One region of the Rhizobium sp. BR 315 genome, then DNA from elsewhere that is predicted to be linked to it. Evidence: riboswitches for the same ligand, from Rfam matches in the RefSeq annotation. Region 1 holds a riboswitch; each other region holds the start of a gene.
What was found. Region 1 has a riboswitch for cobalamin ahead of QD409_RS00940 (ABC transporter substrate-binding protein). Riboswitches for the same ligand answer to the same signal wherever they lie in the genome.
Positions count from the first base shown of each region.

Region 1 (3,274 bases):
GCGCGCGGCGCACGGCGATGCCGAGCGAAGCCGCAGCATCGGTTCCGAAGACGAAAGCATCGAGTACGCGGACATGCGCCATGCAGATCACGAAGCCAGTGATGGCGATCGGCCCGGAAAGATAGACATCCGGCCAGCGCACACCGCTCATCGAACCGAGCAGCCAGAACATGACGCCCCTCGCCTGCTCAGCATTGGCCGATGTGGTGACGATATAGGAGGTCAGCGCATTGAAGAGCTGCGAGCCGGCGACGCCGCACAGGATGATGCGCTCGCTTGTGCCGCCGACACCGGCCGCGAGCAGGCCAACAAACAGGAAGGCGACGACCGCACCGATGAAGGCGCCGCTGGAAAGCCCCAGAACCCCATAACCGAGCCCGAGGATCATGATGCAGACCGCCCCGGTGGAGGCACCTGCGGAAATGCCGAGCACATAGGGTTCCGCAAGCGGATTGCGCAGCAGGGCCTGTAGGATCACACCGCTCAGCGCAAGCGACGCTCCGGCGCTTGCCGCAACGAGCGCACGGCTCAAGCGATAATCCCAGACGATGCCCTGATGGATCCGGCTAAGCTCGAAATCCGTTCCGAACAACCGGTTCGATACGGCCTTTGCCGTCGTCGACAACGGGATCGAAATCTCGCCGATCGAGACCGCAAGGCTGATCATGAACGCCAGAAGCACAAACGCAGCCATGGTGAGCGCCAATAGCGCCCACCTCTGCCGTCGTTCTCCAATCAGGCGCATTCTACTCTGCCAGACCGAAGGATCTGATGCCCTTGGCCAATATTTCGATGCCATCGATGGTGCGGATAGTCGGGTTCATCGACTGCGCATCCATCATGACGAAATGCCCGTTCTTGACGGCGTCGAGCTGGCTGGTGACCGGATCCTTCTGAAGGAAGTCGAGCTTGACCTTCGGGTCGTCAGCCGCATAGCGGCGGCGATCCATCGTCGCTATGACGATCACAGCCGGATTGGCCTGCGCGATCGTTTCCCATCCCACAAGCGGCCACTCCTCTTCCGTCGTCACGACATTCTTGGCGCCGAGCGTCTTCAGGATATAGGCCGGCGCGCTGTTCTTGCCGGCGATATAGGCATCGCCGCTGACTTCCTTGCTGGAGAACCAGAACACGATTGGAAGGCCCTTGGCCTTGGCCCCGGCAATCGATGCGACGGCATCCGCCTCGCGTTTCTTCAGATCGGCGACGAGCGCATCGCCGCGATCCCTAACGTCGAAAATCTCAGCGAGTTCGTCGATCTCCTGATAGACGAGATCCATCGTGAACAGCTCCTTGCGCACGCCATCGCCGCCCCCGGCGTTGATCTTGGCGACGCAATCGGTCGGCGCGATATAGGTATTGATGCCGAGCTCGGAAAACTGCTCGCGCTTGCCGACGGCACCTTGCCGGCCGATATGCCATTCGAATTCGGCTGCGACAAAATCTGGCTCTTTGCCCGCGACCGATTCAAAGCTCGGATCATTGTCGGCAAGCCGGGCGATCTTGCTATCGGCCTTAGCATACTTCGGCAGCACCGGACCGACCCATACGGCCGTTCCTGCAATCTTGTCGGCAAGGCCGAGCGAGAACAGGATCTCGGTCATACCCTGGCCGATGGATACGATCTTGCTCGGAGTCTTCTGAAAAGTAACCTGCTGGCCGCAATTGTTGATGGTGAGCGGATATTGGGTCGCCGCAAAGCCGGAGGCGGCAAACCCGGTGAGCCCAAGTGCAAAAGCAATGGTCGTCAAAAAATGGCGCATGAAAGGTCTCGATCGGAATGGGAATCTGGCAGCGTCGGCGCGACAGCGCTCAGACAGGCTGCCGCCGGTTGCGGAGATTCCAATCAAGGCCGAAAAACGCCCGATAATGTCGAAGGCTCAGGTCAATCATTCTCTGTCCTTTCCGAGCATCCCCGCCCGGTTGATTGGATCGTGATCGACGGCAGGTCTCCTGGCTCACGGATATCTGACAATCACCTGCCTTCCCGCGATGCATATTCGCAGTGGCATGGCCCTGAGGCCCTCGGAGGTGAACAGCAAGCTGGTCATTCCGGGATGATCGGCAATCCGCTTACAGTTGCGGGGGCAGCCACGGTCTAGGTCCCTTTTGGGTCGTCCTCACCGTGTTCCCTATTAATCCCCGCGGAGTCTTCCTTGGGGAACCGTCGCATCCAGTTACGCCGGACTGCCCATCCCCGTCAAGAAGACACGGCCGAAACAAAGTCATGAGACGGCATCGCGCCGACCGCCGAAACCGGCAGGGAACTTGCAACGGCACCCTATGCCGTTTCCGCGAGCTCCACGCGATTTCTTCCGGCCGCCTTCGCGCGATAGAGCGCTTTGTCGGCCGCTTCGAGAACTTGTTTGAAATCGACCGACGGCTCGTGGGAACAGGCGATGCCGAAGCTGGCGGTGACATGGATGGCCTCCTGCTCGAACATCAAGACCGTCGTCTCGATATCGGCGCGGATTTTCTCTGCAACGATGCCGGCAGCTCTCATGTCGGTGTTCGGCAACAGGACTACTATTTCCTCGCCGCCGTAGCGGGCGGCTATATCGGTCTTGCGTGCCGTCAGCCGGATCACATCCGCCACCCGCGCCAACACGGTATCGCCGAAGGAATGCCCCCAATTGTCGTTGATCTTCTTGAAGTGATCGATATCGAGCATGATGATCGAAAAGGGAATCCGTCTCGTCCCGGCTTCCTTGCTGCAACGATCCCCTTCGCGCTGCAGGACCCGGCGATTTGGGAGCCTTGTTAGCGGATCTAGCGTGGCTTCGTTCTCGAGCGCGCGCTGAATGCCGATGCGGTAGCTTTCTTTTTCAAGCAGATCCGAGAGCAGCATGACGCCGAGGATGTTGACGGTCGTCACCGGAAGCGTCGCCGAAAGGAGGAGTTCGCGCGCGACCGGCCATGGCAGGAAGACAAGAACGACGAGCGAGGTTGTCGTCGCCAGGCCGAACAGGGCCGAGCGTTTCCATCCGGTGCCGATCAACTGGCGCGGCAACAGCGTCAGAATATATCCTGCGGTCGCAACGATCAGAATGCCGGCGACTCCGGCCACCGCCCCTATCCCGCCAACCATGTAGCGAAACACGCCCATCATGACGGCAGCAACCAGGGTACCAACCGCACCGCCGTAGATCGGCGTCAGAACGAGCAGGATCGAGCGGGCGTCCTGGAACACGCCGGGCATAAATCGAATGGGATCGCCCATCGACAGAATGCCCCCCAGGCCGAAGAGCAGCCCGACAGCAACGGACTTCAAAAC
Region 1 covers NZ_JARWKZ010000001.1:188,258-191,531, forward strand. The annotation lists gene QD409_RS00935 (FecCD family ABC transporter permease) at 1-745, opposite strand, end outside; gene QD409_RS00940 (ABC transporter substrate-binding protein) at 747-1,763, opposite strand; cobalamin riboswitch at 1,927-2,184, opposite strand; gene QD409_RS00945 (GGDEF domain-containing protein) at 2,282-3,274, opposite strand, start outside.

Region 2 (3,274 bases), on a different contig from region 1:
GGCCGATCACCACAAACCGGGTCGCCCGTGCTTCGCCCGGTGTCCAGGCGCGATCGAAATAGGTGTCGATGCGGCTGCCGACAGCCTGCACCTGCAGGCGCATAGGCTTGCCGGGCACATCGACGAAGCCCTTGAGGCGCAAGACGTCATGCTCCACAATCACGCCCTTCAAGGCGTCGATGAAGGCGGCCGGGTCTGCTATCGGGCCAAGCTCGACCACAAAGCTGTCAAATTCGTCGTGATCGTGCGGCGTGCCGTCCTCATGCTCGAGTTCATGATGGGATTTACGGTTGACGATATCGCCCTCGGTACCGATGCCGAGACCAAGCAGGATAGCGGCCGGCACGTCGCCATTCTTCGCTTCGATGATCGTCGGCTTGCGGGCGGTGCGCGAGGCGACCTCGGCGCGGACACGGCCAAGACCATCGACATCGATCAAATCGGTCTTGTTGAGCACGATCAGATCGGCGCAGGTCAGCTGATCTTCGAACAATTCTTCGATCGGGCTTTCGTGATCGAGCGAGTCATCCTCGACGCGGCGGGCTTCGACTGCGTCATGATCGTCAGCGAAACGCCCAGCCGCAACGGCGGCGCTGTCGACCACCGTGATGACGCCATCGACGGTGACGTGGGTGCGAATGTCAGGCCAGTTAAAGGCGGCGACTAGCGGCTGCGGCAACGCAAGGCCCGAGGTTTCGATGACGATGTGATCCGGGCGCGAGTCGCGCTCCAAAAGCTTCGTCATTGTCGGGATGAAATCGTCAGCGACGGTGCAGCAGATACACCCGTTGGTCAGCTCGATGATATCGTCTTCCGTGCAGTTCTCCGCGCCGCAGCCCTTGAGCACGTCGCCGTCGACGCCGAGATCACCGAATTCGTTGATGATCAGCGCGATCTTCTTGCCGCCGGCATTCTGCAGGAGGTTGCGGATCATCGTCGTCTTGCCGGCTCCCAGGAAGCCGGTGATGACGGTGGCGGGAATCTTTTCCTGATTCATATGGATCAACCCTTCATTTTCAGCGGCAAGCCCGCTGCGATAAAATAAACTTCGGCACTCGCCGCCGCGACCATCTGGTGCAGCCGGCCGGCATGATCGCGAAATTCGCGCGCCATGCGATTTTCCGGCACGATTCCAAGACCGACCTCGTTGGACACGAGAACGAGCCGCGCCCGCGCCCTCGGCAGGAATTCCGTGAGAGCGGCAAACTCCGCCGCCATGTCTCGTTCCGCCATCATTAGATTGGTCACCCAGAGCGTCAGGCAGTCCACGAGCACGGCACGCCCGTCGGCGTCGATCGCGGCAAGACGCGCCAAGAGATCGATAGGCTCCTCATGTGTCTGCCAAAGGTCGCCGCGATCGGCACGGTGCTGCGCAATGCGCGCGCGCATCTCATCGTCCCACGCCTGACCTGTCGCCACGTAGTGACGCTCGAGACCCGTGTCCGAAATCAGGGATTCGGCGAATCTGGATTTGCCGGAACGCGCGCCACCGAGGACGAAAATGGCTCGGGAAGTCGAAGAGGACATGCGCTATGCCCGCTCCCGCGCAACAGCGAGGGTCGGCGGCATAAAGCCGATACCGGAAAAGAGGCGTCTACACGCCGAAAACTCGTCTTGCGCCATGACAACCTCCGTGCTGGCAGCGGAACTGACGTCCCAGAACAGGCTCTGCGCCCGGCACGCATGGCAGGTCTCCTGGCTCGCGTATAAGGCGCCGCGACGGGGGCGGACCGAAACCGGTCGCCCCCGATCGTGCGCCAGCGGATCTTTCTCGCCTTCCCGGCAATGCATCATGAAAAGGCGGACGATTCGTAGAATAAGAGGCGTCCAGCCCCGGTAGATCATGATGCCATACCAGTGGCTTTTTCGGTTTGCGGCTGTCCCGCCTGTTCGCCCCATGCGAACCAACGGCGGAATACCCTTCAAACCGAACGAAAGACCCTGACCGCTCTACAGTCGCGGGGTCGGCTGTGATGAGAACGCCCGGCTTGGGTCCGTCCCTTCACATTCCCTTTTCATCCCATGCGGCAGATCGCCGCTTAGGAACCATTCGTTATGCCGATAGTGATTAGGCTTTCGCCTAGTTTAAGTCAATCAAGGGCATCATTGCGACATTCTGCGTTCCACTCGCGAAATCGCTGCAAATTCCCGGGAGAACGCCGGTCTTTTTGCCGTATTTCTTTGATGTTAGGAGTTTATAGAGGTCAAACCCCCACATTCGAATAGAATATATCGTTCGCTCCCCATGTTACAGAAATTCCAACCTCGCCGTCTCGGCGTCTTCTCGGCCCTATTCGATCTTGGTCGATTCAGGGCATTGCTGCGCCGTGGCGAATTAGGGCTTGTGTTTGCCGGTGCGCTGGCGGGCATAGCGTCCGGTTGCGCCGTGACATCGATGAGCTTCATCTCGCGCAAGCTTCACAGCCTTATCTTCGGCATAACCGACTATGAGCGCCTGAGTTCAGCGGCAATGGCGATCCCGGAAAAATCGATACTTCTGATCGCACCGATCGCCGGCGGCATCCTCATGGGGATATTGCTTTATGTGCTGTCGCGCACGCGCAAGAAGCCGATGGTCGACCCGATCGAGGCCAATGCCCTGCATGGCGGCCGCATGTCGCTCACCGACAGTATCCTCGTCGCGGTACAGAACCTGATCTCGAACGGCTTCGGCGCCTCGGTCGGGCTTGAGGCAGGCTATACGCAGCTTGCAGCCGGCATCGCCTCGAAATTCGGCTATAAGATGCAGATGCGCCGCTCAGACCTGCGCATGCTCGTCGGCTGCGGCGCGGCCGGCGCAATCGCCGCTGCGTTCAATGCGCCTTTAACCGGCGCCTTCTACGCCTTCGAGCTCATCATCGGCACCTATTCCATCCTGACACTGACGCCCGTTGTCGTTTCGGCGCTGATCTCGACGATGATCGCAAGGCTGCTTGCCGGCGACGATTTCGCCATCGACATCGATCATTTCGGCGCGATCGTTCCTGCGGATTATCTTCCGGCCGTTTTGCTCGGCGCCTTCTGCGCCGGTATCGGCATCCTGATCATGCAGGGCGTCGCCTGGATCGAGGAATTGGCGCGCAAGAGTTCCATCGCTCCGCCCTTCCGTCCTGCGCTCGGTGGTCTCGTCGTCGGCTTGCTGGCGCTGATCTCGCCGCAGGTCCTGTCCGCCGGACACGGCGCACTGCATCTCAATCTATCCAGCGAGGTGACCCTGGGGGCTCTCGTCGGATTGTTCATCCTGAAATCGCTTGCCTCGGCCGTGTCGATCGGT
Region 2 covers NZ_JARWKZ010000018.1:45,854-49,127, forward strand. The annotation lists gene cobW (cobalamin biosynthesis protein CobW) at 1-997, opposite strand, end outside; gene cobU (bifunctional adenosylcobinamide kinase/adenosylcobinamide-phosphate guanylyltransferase) at 1,003-1,527, opposite strand; cobalamin riboswitch at 1,669-2,066, opposite strand; gene QD409_RS18460 (chloride channel protein) at 2,246-3,274, shown strand, end outside.
Region 2: another riboswitch for cobalamin. It lies ahead of cobU (bifunctional adenosylcobinamide kinase/adenosylcobinamide-phosphate guanylyltransferase); the one in region 1 lies ahead of QD409_RS00940 (ABC transporter substrate-binding protein).

Region 3 (3,274 bases), on a different contig from region 1:
GATCTTCTCGTCGGCGTTCTCGCGCTTGGTATCGAGGAACCGCATGATGTCCGGGTGATGGGCGTTGAGGTAGACCGCACCCGCACCCTGCCTGGCGCCAAGCTGATTGGCGTAGGAGAACGAGTCCTCGAGCAGCTTCATCACCGGGATGATGCCGGATGACTGGTTCTCGATGTGCTTGATCGGCGCACCGGCCTCGCGGATGTTGGTCAGCGACAGGGCGACGCCCCCACCGCGCTTGGAAAGCTGCAGCGCGGAATTGATGGCACGGCCGATCGACTCCATATTGTCTTCGACACGCAGCAGGAAGCAGGAGACCAGCTCGCCGCGCTGTTTCTTGCCGGCGTTGAGGAAGGTCGGTGTGGCCGGCTGGAAGCGACCCGAGATGATCTCGTCGACCAGATCGCGGGCAAGCTGCTCGCTACCCCGCGCCAGCGTGAGCGCCACCATGCAGATGCGATCTTCATAGCGCTCCAGATAGCGCTTCCCATCAAAAGTCTTCAGCGTGTAGCTGGTGTAGTATTTGAAGGCACCGAGGAAGGTCGGGAAGCGGAACTTCTTCGCATAGGCATGGTCGAAGAGATCGCGCACGAAATTGAAGGAATACTGGTCCAGCACCTCCTGCTCGTAATAGCCTTCAGTCACCAGGTAATCCAGCTTCTCCCGCAGGTTATGGAAGAAGACGGTGTTCTGATTGACGTGTTGAAGGAAATACTGCTTGGCCGCCATGCGGTCCTTGTCGAGCTGGATTTTTCCCTGCTCGTCATAGAGGTTCAGCATGGCGTTTAGGGCGTGATAGTCGAGCGCCGCTTCCATAACCTTTGCTGGCCGGTCGCTTGTGGGATGAGAGAAAGCGTTTAGCGGCTTCTCGCCTGCATCCCGCGACAAAGAAGGGGTTAACGTGTCCAAAATCGTTCCAATCCGTGTCTGACATTGGCGACATCCTCCTCCGTTCCCAAGAGCTCGAACCGATATAGAAACGGCACCTTGCATTTGGTGGAGATAATGTCGCCGGCGATACCGTAGGTCGCCCCGAAGTTGCTGTTGCCCGCGGCGATGACCCCGCGGATTTTCGAACGGTTATCCGCATCGTTGAGGAAACGGATCACCTGCTTGGGCACGGCGCCCTTGCCCCCCTCGCCGCAATAGGTCGGGACGATGAGGACATAGGGATGGGCAGCTCGAAGCTCTTCTCCCGCGCCGAGCGGAATGCGAGCGGCCGGCAATGCGAGCTTGGCAACAAAGCGATGGGTGTTTTCAGATCTGCTGGAGAAATAGATGAGCTCGCCCACTGCAAGGCTCATCAGGCGAGAGCGCTGATCATGTCAGGGCGAAAACCCGCCCAATGCTGCTCGCCGGCGACAACGACGGGGACCTGACGATAACCAAGACCCTGCACCAGCTCATAGGCTGCGCTATCGGTGGACACGTCGATGATCGTGTAATCGATGCCCTGGCGGTCGAGCGCGCGCGTGGTTGCTGTGCACTGGACGCAGGCGGGCTTGCTGTAGACGGTAATGCTCATGAGATATCCTCGTATATTATAGGCATGCAAAAGCGTTCGGGCACCGAACGATGCCCGCAGCGCGAGATGAAAATGGAGGCAGGCGCGACTGGTAGCCGGCCGCTTAGACGACCGTCATTCCCGTAGCCTGTTGTGGGTACTCGAAAACATGGATTCACCCCGAAGTTGTTTATGCGGGGCACTTGCGGCAGCGAAGGCGGCGGCAATCGTGCCGCACGAATCCTTGCTCGCCATACGGACACCCCGCCCGTGGACGCTATGCTCGAGGCAGGTCTCCTGGCTCGCGGGTCGCAGCACTCAATCTCACCTTCCCAAGACGCATGCGTCTCAGTGGCCATGTCGATCGAACGCTCGCCGCTCACAGTTGCGGGGGCAGCTACGGCTTGGCGATCATCATGCTCGCCGACCATATTCCCATCTTAGCCTCCAATCCTTGCGAATCGAAGGAACCTCGAACACTATATATAGTATCTAAGGCTGAGGATGCGTCAACTGGTTCTCCGTCTCGATATCCATTTCAATATTGATAATATGTGGGCAGCACCACCAAACCCTGCATCTGCTGGGCTCCCTTGCAAGTTTGCATCAGGCAAAACGGGCCGGAAACATAGCCTTGTAGGAAGCTTCAAGATGCCGCCTCAGCTCATAAAGCAGCGCACAGATCGCAAGCGTGGCAACGGCGATCGGGATAAAGAACGAGACGGACATCAGTCCCATCTGGTCCAGAGCATAGGCAATCAGCAGCATGACCGTCTGATGCAGTACGTAATAGGTCAGGATTGCCCTGTTCAGATAACGGATGACAGCATTCTCGGAATTGCACCAGATTTTTGCATAACCGAGAATGGCGACAATGGCGCACCACTGAAAAGTGCCTGCAAGGATTCTTCCCGCCAGCGCCTGCACCCCTTCAGGCTCGACTGCTGGCAGGGCTGGAAAGAGCAATGTCATAGCCACCGCGCTTGCCACTGCCAGGATCAGGGCGGGCCTTCGCATATTGACGATTGCATCCCAATAGTCATTGCGCATCGCCATCGCCGCTGCGACAAAGAACGACGTGACATAGACGGCATGGCTGTACCAGTCGTCCAGCATATTGGGCGTCGGCGGGAAGGCCGGTCGCAGCACCAGCCTCAGCAGCACGAAGTACAAGGCGGGGAGTATCAGGATCCATTTTCCCGTCAGCCAGATCGCCAGCCGGTCGCCCGCGTTCGTCAGCAGCCGTGGCCACGCCGACAAGGCAAGCGTCAGAAGCGCGGTATAAACCCATAGGTAGGCGAGATACCAGAGATGCTGCATTCCTGCGAGTTCCACATAGCCGCCATCCGGCAGTTGAACCGGCGTCCAGGTCACGTAGTGCCAGAAGACATCATAAAGGCTGATATTAACGCCCAATCCGGCATTGAGGGAAATATACATCTGCGGCGGTATCAGAAATAGAAGACCCAGCAGCAAAGGTATCAGCAATTGCCTTGTACGCGCACTCCTCAGCTCATCCGGAGATTGCCGAGTCAGCAAGATACCCGTCACGGTGCCCGAAATGATGAACAGGAGGGACATTCGCCAGGGATGCGTCCATAAATGAATCATGTCGAAGAGAGGAAAGGTCTGGGGTGCCTTCAGCAGGAACTCTCTCGAGTCGTAGATCAAGCTGACATGATAGATGATCAGCAGCATGAAAGCCGCAACCCTGACAAAATCTAGATCATATCGACGCGGCGTCCTCTCCATAATTTAGCATATTGAACT
Region 3 covers NZ_JARWKZ010000007.1:156,673-159,946, reverse strand. The annotation lists gene nrdE (class 1b ribonucleoside-diphosphate reductase subunit alpha) at 1-816, opposite strand, end outside; gene nrdI (class Ib ribonucleoside-diphosphate reductase assembly flavoprotein NrdI) at 897-1,304, opposite strand; gene nrdH (glutaredoxin-like protein NrdH) at 1,304-1,525, opposite strand; cobalamin riboswitch at 1,775-1,994, opposite strand; gene QD409_RS10790 (acyltransferase family protein) at 2,111-3,256, opposite strand.
Region 3: another riboswitch for cobalamin. It lies ahead of nrdH (glutaredoxin-like protein NrdH); the one in region 1 lies ahead of QD409_RS00940 (ABC transporter substrate-binding protein).